DNA from 2 places in the Streptomyces sp. HUAS MG56 genome. Region 1 is predicted to be linked to the other one. Evidence: riboswitches for the same ligand, from Rfam matches in the RefSeq annotation. Region 1 holds a riboswitch; the other holds the start of a gene.

The links. Region 1 has a riboswitch for cyclic di-AMP ahead of AC4OXY_RS34645 (M23 family metallopeptidase). Riboswitches for the same ligand answer to the same signal wherever they lie in the genome.
Region 2: another riboswitch for cyclic di-AMP. It lies ahead of AC4OXY_RS22530 (transglycosylase family protein); the one in region 1 lies ahead of AC4OXY_RS34645 (M23 family metallopeptidase).

The regions. Positions count from the first base shown of each region.
Region 1 is NZ_CM178722.1:7,373,687-7,380,675, forward strand. It holds gene AC4OXY_RS34630 (DNA gyrase/topoisomerase IV subunit A) at 1-375, opposite strand, end outside; gene AC4OXY_RS34635 (M16 family metallopeptidase) at 669-2,063, shown strand; gene AC4OXY_RS34640 (M16 family metallopeptidase) at 2,081-3,451, shown strand; cyclic di-AMP (ydaO/yuaA leader) riboswitch at 3,662-3,824, shown strand; gene AC4OXY_RS34645 (M23 family metallopeptidase) at 3,837-4,577, shown strand; gene AC4OXY_RS34650 (GntR family transcriptional regulator) at 4,796-5,482, shown strand; gene AC4OXY_RS34655 (HPr family phosphocarrier protein) at 5,648-5,929, opposite strand; gene AC4OXY_RS34660 (bifunctional acetate--CoA ligase family protein/GNAT family N-acetyltransferase) at 6,106-6,989, shown strand, end outside.
Region 2 is NZ_CM178722.1:4,762,176-4,769,164, forward strand. It holds gene eno (phosphopyruvate hydratase) at 1-1,054, opposite strand, end outside; gene AC4OXY_RS22530 (transglycosylase family protein) at 1,391-2,107, opposite strand; cyclic di-AMP (ydaO/yuaA leader) riboswitch at 2,112-2,286, opposite strand; gene AC4OXY_RS22535 (transglycosylase family protein) at 2,469-3,572, opposite strand; gene AC4OXY_RS22540 (cytochrome P450 family protein) at 3,765-5,087, opposite strand; gene AC4OXY_RS22545 (nucleoside triphosphate pyrophosphohydrolase) at 5,114-6,112, opposite strand; gene AC4OXY_RS22550 (SurA N-terminal domain-containing protein) at 6,232-6,888, opposite strand.

The DNA.
Region 1 (6,989 bases):
GTTGCCCAGCGAGCCGAAGTTGCCGTGGCCGTCGACGAGCGGCACGCGCATGGAGAACGGCTGGGCCATGCGCACCAGGGCGTCGTAGATCGACGCGTCGCCGTGCGGGTGCAGCTTGCCCATGACCTCGCCGACGACACGCGCGCACTTCACGTAGGCGCGGTCGGGGCGCACGCCCATCTCGTTCATCTGGTACACGATCCGGCGGTGCACCGGCTTGAGGCCGTCACGGGCGTCCGGCAGGGCGCGCGAATAGATGACCGAGTACGCGTACTCGAGGTAGGAGCCACGCATCTCGTCCACGACGTCGATGTCGAGGATCTTCTCCTCGTACGAGTCGTCGGGCGGCGGGGTCTTCGTGCTGCGGCGGGCCATCCTGCCTGGCTCCTTGCTGAAGCGTTTGACGGATCTGACGCCGACCATTGTGGACCGAGGCACTGACAACCCGTGCCACGACCCGGTGTCCGCGGCCCCGTCGGCTGCCGGAAGCCGTCCCGGCACCCGTCCCGGCACCCGCTCCGGCACCCGCCCGGAACGGTGTGCGCGATCCGCTGTGGGCGTACGGCCCGCGGGAACTTCGCCGAGGCCCCGCACGCTTTGCATACAGTGGCAGGCACGGCAGGAAAACCGCGGTTTGCACAACCGCCTCCGCTCGCGAAGGGACGTACATGCCCATGGGTCACACGACCACAGCCGAGGCAGGCTCCGGGGGCCTGACAGCGACCGAGCACCGCCTGGCCAACGGTCTGCGCGTGGTGCTCTCCGAGGACCACCTGACCCCGGTGGCGGCGGTCTGCCTCTGGTACGACGTCGGCTCCCGCCACGAAGTCAAGGGGCGTACCGGCCTGGCTCACCTTTTCGAGCACTTGATGTTCCAGGGCTCGGGACAGGTGAAGGGCAACGGCCACTTCGAACTGGTGCAGGGTGCCGGCGGCTCGCTGAACGGCACCACCAGCTTCGAGCGCACCAACTACTTCGAGACCATGCCCGCCCACCAGCTGGAGCTCGCGCTCTGGCTGGAGGCCGACCGCATGGGCTCGCTGCTGGCCGCCCTGGACGACGAGTCCATGGAGAACCAGCGGGACGTCGTCAAGAACGAGCGCCGCCAGCGCTACGACAACGTCCCCTACGGCACCGCCTTCGAGAAGCTGACCGCCCTCAGCTACCCGCAGGGCCACCCCTACCACCACACGCCGATCGGCTCGATGGCGGACCTGGACGCGGCCACCCTGGAGGACGCCCGCCAGTTCTTCCGCACCTACTACGCGCCGAACAACGCGGTGCTGTCCGTGGTCGGCGACATCGACCCCGTACGGACCCTCGCCTGGATCGAGAAGTACTTCGGCTCGATCCCCGCGCACGACGGCAAGCCCGCGCCCCGCGACGGCTCCCTGCCCGAGGTCATCGGCGAGCAGAAGCGCGAGGTCGTCGTCGAGGAGGTCCCGGCGCGCGCCCTGATGGCCGCCTACCGGCTGCCGGAGGACGGCACGCGCGCGTGCGACGCGGCCGACCTCGCCCTGACCGTCCTCGGCGGCGGCGAGTCCTCCCGGCTGTACAACCGGCTGGTGCGCCGCGACCGTACGGCCGTCGCGGCCGGTTTCGGCCTGCTGCGCCTCGCCGGCGCGCCCTCGATGGGCTGGCTGGACGTGAAGGCCTCCGGCGACGTCGAGGTGCCGGTCATCGAGGCCGCCATCGACGAGGAGCTCGCCCGGTTCGCCGAGGAGGGCCCGACGCCGGAGGAAATGGAGCGCGCCCAGGCCCAGTTGGAGCGCGAGTGGCTGGACCGGCTCGGCACGGTGGCGGGCCGCGCCGACGAACTGTGCCGGTTCGCCGTCCTGTTCGGCGACCCGCAGCTCGCCCTCACGGCTGTGCAGCGCGTCCTGGCGGTGACCGCCGAGGAGGTCCAGGAGGTCGCCAAGGCCCGCCTGCGTCCCGACAACCGCGCGGTCCTCGTCTACGAGCCGAAGTCCCCGGAAGCGGCCCCCGACGCCGACGTGCCCGAGGACCCGGAGCAGGAAGCGACCGTAGAGGCCGGCAACGAGAACGAGGAGACGGCCAAGTGACCGAGCAGCTCGCCAGCATGGACTTCCACCCTCAGCCGCGGCCCGGCGAGGCCAAGCCGTGGGCGTTCCCGGCCCCCGAGCGCGCGGCGCTCGACAACGGCCTGACGGTGCTGCGCTGCCACCGCCCCGGCCAGCAGGTCGTCGCCGTCGAGGTGCTGCTCGACGCGCCCCTGGACGCCGAGCCGGCCGGTCTGGACGGCGTCGCCACGATCATGGCGCGGGCCTTCTCCGAGGGCACCGACCAGCACTCCGCCGAGGAGTTCGCGGCCGAGCTGGAGCGCGCGGGTGCCACGCTCGACGCGCACGCCGACCACTCCGGTGTCCGCATCAGCCTGGAGGTGCCCGCCTCCCGCCTCGCCAAGGGCCTCGGCCTGCTCGCCGACGCCCTGCGCGCGCCCGCGTTCGCCGAGAGCGAGGTCGAGCGGCTGGTCCGCAACCGCCTGGACGAGATCCCGCACGAGCTGGCCAACCCCACCCGCCGGGCCGCCAAGGAGCTGTCCAAGGAGCTGTTCCCGGCCACCTCGCGCATGTCGCGTCCGCGCCAGGGCACCGAGGAGACGGTCGAGAAGATCGACGCGGCCGCCGTACGCGCCTTCTACGACCGCCATGTGCGCCCCTCGACGGCCACCACGGTCGTGGTCGGCGACTTCACCGGCATCGACCTGGACGCCCTGCTCGGCGACACCCTGGGTGCCTGGAGCGGTACCCCGGGGCAGCCCCGGCCCGTGCCGGCCGTGAGCGCCGACGACACCGGCCGCGTGGTCATCGTGGACCGGCCCGGTGCGGTCCAGACGCAGCTGCTGATCGGCCGCGTGGGCCCCGACCGGCACGACCGCGTGTGGCCCGCGCAGGTGCTCGGCACGTACTGCCTGGGCGGCACCCTCACCTCCCGCCTGGACCGCGTCCTGCGCGAGGAGAAGGGCTACACCTACGGTGTGCGTGCCTTCGGCCAGGTCCTGCGGTCCGCCGCGGACGGCACGGGTGCCTCCCTGCTCGCCATCAGCGGCTCGGTGGACACGCCGAACACCGGCCCCGCGCTGGACGACCTGTGGACGGTGCTGCGCACCCTCGCGGCGGAGGGACTGACCGACGCCGAGCGGGACGTGGCCGTCCAGAACCTCGTCGGGGTCGCGCCGCTCAAGTACGAGACGGCGGCGGCCGTCGCGAGCACGCTGGCCGACCAGGTCGAGCAGCATCTGCCCGACGACTTCCAGGCGACGCTGTACCGGCAGCTGGCCGCCACGGGCACGGTGGAGGCCACGGCCGCCGTCGTGAACGCCTTCCCGGTGGACGGCCTGGTGACCGTCCTCGTCGGTGACGCCTCGCAGATCAAGGCGCCGGTGGAGGCTCTCGGCATCGGCGAAGTCAGCGTGGTCGCGGCCGAGTAGGGCACGCCCGCGTGGGGCCCTGACCGCCTACGGGCCGTCAGGGCCCCTCGTCGTTCCGCGCCCTTCCCCAGATGCCCGATTTGGGACGGAGGTTGCCTGTCTGCCCTGTGGGATGCGCTACAAAAGCCCGGTTCGGTTTGGGGACCGGCGGCAGGCCCGCCTAGCGTCGTCCGGGCTGTTCGTCAGGCAGTGCGCCGCACCCGCGGCACCGGACAGCCATCGCCGAGTCCCCGTACGGCGCGAGCCAGGGGAGCCGGGGACCCACAACGTCCCCTGGGGTGAATCGGACGCCCACGCGTGCGCGTGGGGGCCGTAGGAGACCTTCCTGCTCCGAACCCGTCAGCTAACCCGGTAGGCGAGAGGGAAGGAAAGGACCAGCCACTCCATGGCGTTCATGTGCGCCACCGGGAAGCACCGCAAGCCCGGCCGGGTCACGCGCACCGCCGCTCAGGCGGCCGGCGTCGCGGCCCTCACCACCGGTGTCATCGGCACCCTCGCGGCCTCCCCCGCGTCCGCCGCCCAGAACTCCGTCGAGCAGACCGGCCTCACCCCGGTGATCAGCGTGGGCGACGACATCGCCGAGCAGATCGACGCGCAGGCAGCCGCCCAGCGGCAGGCCGCCGCGCAGAAGGCGGCCGAGGAGGCCGCGGCCCGGCGGGCCCAGGAGATCCACGAGACCAAGGCCCGCGCCGCACGCGAGGCGGAGCGCGAGCGGCTGAACCGCTTCGTCGCCCCGATCACGGACTCGTACGTCTCCACGGGCTACAAGGCCAGCAGTTCCCTGTGGTCCTCCGGCTCCCACACCGGCATCGACTTCCACGCGGCCAGCGGCACGCCCGTCCACGCGGTCGGCTCCGGCACCGTCGTCTCCACCGGCTGGGGCGGCGCGTACGGCAACCAGATCGTGATCCGGATGGCCGACGGCATGTACACCCAGTACGGCCACCTGTCGTCCATCGGCGTCACGGTGGGCCAACAGGTCACCCCGGGCGAGCAGATAGGCCTGTCCGGCGCGACCGGCAACGTCACCGGACCGCACCTGCACTTCGAGGCCCGTACGACCCCCGACTACGGCTCGGACGTCGACCCGGTCGCCTACCTCCGCGAGCACGGCGTGAACGTCTGACGCGCACGGCGCACGAGACACGGCATCCGAAGCCCCGGCTCACCGAGCCGGGGCTTTCGTCGTTTTTCCACGGTGTCCCCGGTGCGCTTACGGGAGTCGCTGTCCAAAAAATATCCATGGATTCCGGCCCGCCGTCGGAAATTCTGGCTCATTGCAATAGAGTCACGGAACACGCGTCCATCGTCGACGTGTCACGGGGATTAAGGCGGAGGTCGGTCATGCGTATTCCGGCGCACTCGGTATGCACGGCGATCCGGGACGACATCGTCGCCGGTGTCCACGAGCGCGGCAGCCGCCTCACCGAGGAAGTCCTGGCCCGCCGCTACGGCGTCTCGCGCGTCCCCGTCCGCGAGGCCCTGCGCACGCTGGAGGCGGAGGGCTTCGTGGTGACGCGCCGGCACGCGGGCGCGTGCGTGGCCGAGCCGACCGAGCAGGAGGCGGCCGACCTGCTGGAGATGCGGATGCTCCTGGAGCCGCTCGGCGCCGCCCGGGCCGCGCAGCGGCGCACGGAGGCACATCTGAAGGTGCTGCGCGGCCTGGTCAGACTGGGCCAGGAGCGGGCCAGGCGGGGCAGCAGCGAGGATCTTCGGTCACTGGGCGGCTGGTTCCACGAGACGCTCGCCCAGGCCTGCGCGAGCCCCTCGCTGACCTCGATGCTGACCCAGTTGCGCCACAAGATCGCCTGGATGTACGCGGTGGAGGCGCTGCCGACCCCGGTCGAGTCCTGGGCGGAGCACGGCGCGATCGTGGACGCGGTGGCGCGCGGCGACGGCGAGCGCGCGCGGGCGCTCACGGCTCTGCACGGCGAGCGCGCGACGGCCGCGCACCGGCTTCGCTTTTCTGCCGGCGGCGAGGGTGTGAGGACTTCGCAACACGCCGTAAACATGACCGGCCTGCGTCATTAACACGAGCGCCGTATACAAAGAAGAGTAATTCGGTGGCGGTGTATTCTTGCTGCCTGAATTCAGGTGTGTTCACGCATTGTGGAAGACCGTGCCAAACGGCGAAGCCGCGCCGCCCCGGAAAGGGCGACGCGGCTTCGGTGTTTCCGTGTTCCGGGCGGGGCCGGATCAGACGGTCTCGGGCAGCTCCTCCAGGCCTTCGGAGACCAGCTTGGCCAGACGCTCCAGGGCGATGTCCGCACCCTCGGCGTCGGAGGCGAGGACGATCTCCTCGCCACCCTGGGCGCCCAGACCCAGGACGGCCAGCATGGAGGCCGCGTTGACGGGGTTGCCGTCAGCCTTGGCGATCGTCACCGGGACGCCTGCGGCCGTGGCGGCTCGGACGAAGATGGAGGCGGGGCGGGCGTGGAGGCCCTCGGCCCAGCCGACGTTGACGCGGCGCTCAGCCATGTGTTGCTGCCCTTCGGTGTTCAGGGTTGTCTAGACCAGTTTCCCATATCGCGAAGCGTGTCCGGAGCGGACCCTCGTCCCCTCCGGTGTGACATCGGACCGCGGCCTCGATCCGACTTCCGTCCCCCACAGACTGCCTCGCGCCGTTGTCGGACGCGAGCCGTACTCTGGGGCCCATGCAGAGCTCGGCGGACCGGCAGGACCGGTACGAGTACCCCGCCCACTGGGAGGCGGACGTGGTGCTGCGCGACGGGGGTACCGCGCGCATCCGGCCCATCACCATTGATGACGCCGACCGCCTGGTCAGCTACTACGAGCAGGTCTCGGACGAGTCGAAGTACTACCGCTTCTTCGCGCCGTACCCACGACTGTCCGCCAAGGACGTCCACCGCTTCACGCACCACGACTTTGTGGACCGGGTGGGACTCGCGGCCACCATCGGCGGCGAGTTCATCGCCACCGTACGCTACGACCGCATCGGCGCCGACGGCATGCCCGCCTCCGTGCCGGCCGACGAGGCCGAGGTCGCCTTCCTCGTGCAGGACGCCCACCAGGGCCGCGGAGTCGCCTCCGCCCTGCTGGAGCACATCGCGGCCGTCGCGCGCGAGCGGGGCATCCGCCGCTTCGCCGCCGAGGTGCTGCCCGCCAACACCAAGATGATCAAGGTGTTCACGGACGCCGGGTACACCCAGAAGCGCAGCTTCGAGGACGGCGTCGTCCGCCTGGAGTTCGACCTCGAACCGACCGACCGCTCGCTCGCCGTCCAGCGCGCGCGGGAACAGCGCGCCGAGGCCCGCTCGGTACGGCGGCTCCTCGTGCCCGGCTCGGTGGCCGTCATCGGCGTCGGCCGCGCCCCCGGCGGCGTCGGCCGCAGCGTCCTCGGCAACATCCGCGACGGCGGCTACGGCGGCCTGCTGCACGCCGTGAACCAGGCCTTCCCCGAGGACTGCAAGGAGATCGACGGGGTGCCCGCGCACCACTCGGTGCGGGACATCGACGGCCCGGTCGACCTCGCGGTGATCGCGGTACCGGCCGATCACGTGCCGGCGGTGGTCGCGGA
Region 2 (6,989 bases), 2.6 Mb from region 1:
CGACGGCGTCCAGGGTCTCGGTCAGCGAGCCGATCTGGTTGACCTTGACCAGCAGGGCGTTGGCGGTGCCCTCCTCGATGCCGCGGGCGAGGCGCTCGGGGTTGGTGACGAACAGGTCGTCGCCGACGAGCTGGACCTTGTCGCCGAGGCGGTCGGTGATGACCTTCCAGCCGGCCCAGTCGTCCTCGAACAGCGGGTCCTCGATGGAGACGAGCGGGTACGCGGAGACGAGCTCCTCGTAGTACTCCGTCATCTCGGCGGCGGAGCGCTCCTTGCCCTCGAAGAGGTACTTGCCGTCCTTGTAGAACTCGGAGGCGGCGACATCGAGCGCGAGGGCGATCTGCTGGCCGGGGACGTAACCGGCCTCCTTGATCGCCTCCAGGATGAGGTCGAGGGCGGCGCGGTTCGACTCCAGGTTCGGGGCGAAGCCGCCCTCGTCGCCCAGGCCGGTGGACAGGCCCTTGGACTTCAGGACCTTCTTCAGCGTGTGGTAGACCTCCGCGCCCCAGCGCAGCGCCTCGGAGAAGGACTCCGCGCCGATCGGAGCGATCATGAACTCCTGGATGTCCACGTTGGAGTCCGCGTGCGAGCCGCCGTTGAGGATGTTCATCATCGGCACCGGCAGCAGGTGCGCGTTCGGGCCGCCCAGGTAGCGGAACAGCGGCAGGTCGCTGGCCTCGGAGGCGGCGTGGGCGACGGCGAGGGAGACGCCGAGGATGGCGTTGGCGCCGAGGGAGCCCTTGTTGTCGGTGGCGTCCAGGTCGAACATGGCCTGGTCGATCAGGCGCTGCTCGGTGGCGTCGTAGCCGACCAGCTCCGGGCCGATCTGCTCGATGACGGCGAGGACGGCCTTCTCGACGCCCTTGCCCTGGTAGCGGTTCGGGTCACCGTCGCGCAGCTCGATGGCCTCGAAGGCACCGGTCGAGGCGCCCGACGGAACGGCGGCACGACCCGTGCTGCCGTCGTCGAGGCCGACCTCGACCTCGACCGTGGGGTTGCCTCGGGAGTCCAGGATTTCCCGGGCTACGACGACGTCGATGGACGGCACGAGCATCTCCTTCTTGGATGTGACGCTGGAAGTGCGGGGCGGTGTGCCTTGCGGCTGCGCCGTGCGACTAGAGCCTAACCGTCTCCGGGGGATCGGCCCGCGACCGACCGCCCCGTGAACGCGGTGGGACATGCAGACGGTACCCATTGTTCACCCTCGGAACAAAGGGGGCTGTCGATGAGGCCCGGCTGAAGAGCGGGGAAACAGAAAGCCCCGTCCCGGCGCGTACGGGGGAACACGCGCCGGGACGGGGAGCCCGTGGGGACGGGGGTGACCCTCACGGGGTCCTCGGTGTGGGGGGTGGGGATGTGAGGGCGCTGCGCGTCCGGCCGGAGCCGGATGTCACTTCAGGTGCAGCTGCTGACCGGGGAAGATGAGGTCGGCGTTGTCGACGATGTCCTTGTTCAGCTGGAACAGCTTCTGCCAGCCGCCGGCGACGTGATGCTTCTCGGCGATGGAGCTGAGGGTGTCGCCCTTGACGACCTTGTACTCGCCGTCGCCCTTCTTGACCTTCTTGCCGGTCGGGGTGGTGACGGTCTTGCTCGCCTTCGGGGCCGAGCGCTCGGTGGAGCGGGTGGCGGCCTGCTGGTCGGCGGAGCGGGTGGTGGCGCTGCCGGAGGAACCGCTGCCCGCCGAGCCGCTGCCGGTGGAGCCGGAGCCGGTGCTCGGGGCGGAGCCGTTGTACGGGGCGGAGGACAGGCCCGTGCCGCAGACCGGCCAGGCACCCTTGCCCTGCGAGGCGAGGACCTTCTCGGCGACGGCGATCTGCTGCGCCTTGGTGGCCTGGTTGGCGGTCGAGGCGTAGGCGGTGCCGCCGTACGCGGCCCAGGTGGAGGCGGAGAACTGGAGGCCGCCGTAGAAGCCGTTGCCGGTGCTGATGGACCAGTTGCCACCCGACTCGCACTGGGCGACCGCGTCCCACTCGGAGGCGGTGGCGGCGGAGGCGTTGCCGGCCGCCATCAGCGGGGCGGCGACGGCGGCACCGGTGACACCGGCCAGCGCGACGACGCGGACGGCCTTGGACGGACGACGGTGCTTGCCCTTGCCGGAAAACAGCATGGATCGATCCCCTCACCGACGCCTGCGAGGTGAGCTGTCGGGTTCGGGCCGGTTGAGTTGCCCGGCCGCACGCCCGCTGTCGCGGGCCTGCGGCTTCACCCCAAGCCGGATCCGGCGTCAACTGCCGGTTCCAGCGCCTACCTTGGGTCCCCCGCTCCTGCCTACGGCGCTTGACGCGACGACTGTTCCCGGACGGCCGCTGGCAGGATTCGGCGTTGCGGCAACCGGGGCTCGTGGTGACGAGCGGTCCTGACCGTAGACAGGCGATCGACGGAATTTCAAAGACGATCAGGGCTTCTGAGACTCATCCCACACTTTCGCCAAAACGGACATTAGCGATCAAGCGGGGCGCCAACTCGCCTTACTCCGCGTCCTTTTCGTTACCGACTTCCAGGGTCTGACCGGCGGTGATCTGGTTCGGGTCGGCCCCTATCACCTTCTTGTTGCCGTCATAGAGCGCGCGCCATCCGCCGTCGACGCCGAGAGAGCCGGCGATGGAGGCGAGCGTGTCGCCCTCACGGACCGTATAGGTGTTCGTCCGGTGGCCCGCGTGACGGCCCGAGGACGCGGCATCCTGACCGTTTGTCACGTTTTCGTCCGCACTTCCGCCGCGGTGACGTCCGCCACTGCTGAGCGCTCCCGTGTCGACGAGGCTCCAGGAACCGGTGCTCTGCGGGTAATTGTCCGACTCGTCGGTCCCGGGGGTGGCGCTGGGCGAGCTGTCGCCGCCCTGCGCGCCTCCGCCACCGGAGGACCCGATGGAACCATCGGAACCGGACGTGCCCGCCTTGTCGCCCTTGTCGGACTTGTGGCTGCCTGCACCCTTGGAGCCGTGCGACGCGCCCGACTCCTTGCCGCCCCCGTCACTCGCGCTCGGTCCGGGCGTGGCACCGGCATCCGAGGAAGCGTCCGCGCCGGAGCCGGACTTCGAGCCGGAGTGGGCGCCCGACCCGTCCCCGGAACCCGAGTCGGACCCGGACGAGTCCGACAGACCGGACGAATCGGAACCGTTCGTCGATCCGGAGTCGCCACCCGAGCTCTTGCCGCTCCCGGAGTTCCCGACGCCCGTGTCGACGTCGACCGAACCCGAGTTGGAGGTCAGCCCGGCGGTCAGCGCGCACATGGTCCACGGCTTGGTGCCCTGGTCGGCGAGGATCTTCTCGGCGACGGCGATCTGCTGGTTGCGGCTGGCCTGGTCGGCGCTGTCGGCGTACTGCGTGCCGCCGTACTTGTCCCAGTCGTCCTGCGATATCTGGAGACCGCCGTAGTACCCGTTGCCGCTGTTCTGGCTCCAGGAGCCGCCGCTCTCGCACTCGGCGACCTTGTCCCACGTGGTGCCGTCGGCCGCGTGGGCGCTCGCGGCGCCGAGCAGCGGGATGGCGATGGCGGAGCCGGTCACGCCGGCCGCGACGAGGAGGGCCGGAGCCTGACGGGGGCGACGGTGACGACCGTTCCCGGTGAGCATGCGGAAGCCTTTCGTGCGACAGCAGGACCGGCGCGGCGGCGGACGGTGCCGGTCGCCACGCTGATGGGTGAACGTATCGGCACACGATCACTTGTCACAAGTTAATGCCGCGCAGATCACGTGAAGATCACAGGGTTGAATCCCTGTCATGTTTCGTTTCCCACGAGGCCGTTACGCCGGTTTCGCCCACCCCTACGACGCTTGTACGGCAGCGGCGGTTCCCCCGCCGGCGGGGACCGGGGTGAACTCGACCGGCAGGGTGCGCAGCCCCCGCATGATGAGCCCGCCGCGCCAGCGCAGCTCGGCCGGATCAGCGGCGAGCCGCAGGTCGGGCAGCCGGGTGAACAGGGTGGCGAGCGCGCTCTGGCCCTCCAGGCGGGCGAGCGGCGCGCCGAGGCAGTAATGGATGCCGTGGCCGTAGCCGAGGTGCTGGTTGTCCCGGCGGGAGAGGTCCAGCACGTCCGGCTCGGCGAACCGCTCCGGGTCCCGGTCGGCCGCCGCGAGCACCACGAGCACCGGGTCGCCGGGCGCGATGTCCTGCCCTCCGATGACGAGCGGCTCGGTGGCGAACCGCCAGGTGGCCAGCTCCACCGGGCCGTCGTAGCGCAGCAGTTCCTCGATACCGGTCTCCAGCAGGTCCCGCTCCCCGCGCGCCAGGGAGTCCTGGAGCCGCCGGCGCTGCCCGGGGTGGGTGAGCAGGGCGTAGGTGCCGTTGCCGATCAGGTTCACCGTGGTCTCGAAACCGGCGAACAGGAGGATGAAGGCCATGGCGGCGGCCTCGTTCTCGGTGAGGTGCTCGCCGTGGTCGGAGGCGCGGATGAGGCCGGAGATCAGGTCCTCGCCGGGCGCGGGCTCGGCGGGCAGCGCCTCGCGCTTCTTGTGGATCAGCTCGGCGAGGTAGCCGCGCATCTTCTTGACCGACCGCGCGACCCCGCCGCGCGGGCCTCCGCCGTGCCGGATCATCATCCCCGCCCAGTCCCGGAAGTCGTCCTGGTCCTCGCGCGGGACGCCGAGCATGTCGCAGATGGCGTAGATGGGCAGGGGGAAGGCGAACTCGTGGATGAGGTCGGCTGACCCCCTTTCCGCGAAGCGGTCGATGAGCTGGTCGGTCAGCTCCTGCACCCGGTGCGCGAACTCGGCGACACGGCGGGGTGTGAACGCCTTGCTGACCAGCCGGCGCAGCCGGGTGTGGTCCGGCGGGTCGATGTTCAGCAGATGTGTCATCAGCTCGGCCTTGCGCTCGCCGGGGATACCGGTCTTGCCCTTGGCGTGCGCGGGCTCGTCGTGATGGGCCGGGTTCTTGCTCAGCCGCTGGTCGGCGAGGGCCTGCCGGGCGTCGGCGTACCGCGTGACCAGCCACGCCTCGACCCCGCTGGGCAATCGCGTCCGGTGCACGGGGGCGTGCTCCCGCAGCCAGGCGTACGCCGGGTACGGATCGGTGGCGAACTCCCAGGAGAACAGCTCGGGAACGCCGGGCGCGCCGGGGGCGGGCGAGGGGTGGTGCTGGTCGGTCACCCCTCGACGGTATCCGGACCCGCCCGTCACCCCTGCTCCGGTGCCGTGCCCTCCGCCCGGAGTATCGCGTCCCGGTACACCCGCGCCGCCGCGCGCAGGGCCGCCTCCGGGTCCACGCCGGCCGCCTCGGCACGGACCGCCAGGCCGAGCAGGTCGTAGCCGACGCCCTCGCCGCGCGGGAGGGGGACGTCCAGGCCCGCCGTACGGGCGCGGGAGGCGAGCTTGGCGGCGAGGGCCAGGCCGGGCTGGCCGAGCGGGACGCCCTCCGTGACCGAGGTGCGCCGCTTCTCCTCGGCCTTGGTGCGCAGCCAGTGCTCCTTGACGTCCTCCGGGGTCTCGGCCTTCTCGTCGCCGAAGACGTGCGGGTGGCGGTGGATGAGCTTGGTGACGATGCCGCCGGCCACGTCGTCGACGGAGAAGGGCGCGTCCGGGTGCTCCTCGGCGATCCGGGAGTGGAAGACGACCTGGAGGAGGACGTCGCCCAGCTCCTCGCGCAACTCCTCGCGGTCGCCGGCCTCGATCGCCTCGACCAGTTCGTACGCCTCCTCGATGCCGTACTTGGCGAGGCCCTCGTGGGTCTGCCGGGAGGACCAGGGGCATTCGACGCGGATCCGGTCCATGACCTGCACCAGGTCGAGCAGGCGGGCGCCGGGCAGGTCGTAGGAGGCGGGCAGCAGCTCCAGCTCTGGCATGGCGACCCGGCCGGAGCCGGCCAGCCGGGCCAGGCCGTCGGTGAGCGCGGGCTCGCCCTCGCCGGTGGCCACGACCACGACCGTCCGCCCGCCGGCGCACGCGTCGACCAGCTCCTGCGCGGTCGGGGACGCCTCGGTCACCGATATCCCGGCCTCGCGCAGATACGGCAGCTGCGGGTGCGCGCCGTCCGCGCACAGCACGGTGTCGGCCGCGCGCAGCGCCTGCCAGGCGGGCCAGGACAGCAGGCCGGGGGCGACGCGGTGGCTGGTGGTGAGCAGGACGATGCGGCCGGGGCCGGCCGTGGGGGCGAGGTCGGAGCTGGATGCGTTCACGATCCGAACGTAACCCACGGCGCCGACGAGCGGATTCGGTTGTCCACAGGCAGGGGAGAGTCGTGTGATCGTATGACCGACACGCCGACGCGCAGACGTCCGTGGGCCGCAGGGCCGTACTACGCCGTCACCGGCTCTCCGCCCCCGGCGCCCGTCGTGACCTCCCGCACCCAGGGTGTCCTGGCGTCCACGCGGCTGCTCTTCTGCACGTCCCAGGTGCCGTAGCGCGGGTTGAGGTCGATGCGCAGTTCCTGGGACGCCTTGGACAGCGCCTTCCAGAAGGCGGGCTGGCTGGTGTCGGTGCCCAGCTGCTTGGCCAGCTTCTGCGCCTCCAGCTGGAGCCGGAGGTTGTCGTCGAGGCGGGCCGGGGCGATGCCGTACTTCTGCAGCCAGGCCGTCTCCAGCGCCGTGGCGCCGCCCGCCTGCTGCTCCAGGCTCGTACGCATCTGCTCGACCTCGTGGCGGGTCACCGAGACGCCCTGGTCCTGCGCGGCGCGGTGCAGCACCTGGTCGAGGACCATGTTGTGCAGGGTGTCGCGGGTGAGGCTGCTGGTGGAGGCGAGGACCTGCTGGTACTGGGCCTCGTCGGGCACCGCGGCCCGCTGTGCCCTGCGGACCTCGTCGACCCGGTTCTCCAGCTGGGAGACGGTGATCCGCTGTCCGCCGACGACGGCCGCGGCGCCCGGGTGCGCATCGCTTCCGCAGGCGGTCAGCAGGGGTGCCGCGGCGGCGATCGCGGCGGTGAGGACGAGCGCGGTGCGACGGCGGCGGTGCAAGGAAACCTCCAAGGGGAGATTGTGCGACGGAGCACAAAGTCTTGCGGTGATCGATGGTAGGCAGTGGGAGGGCCGGGGCCAACCCATGGGACCAACGATTC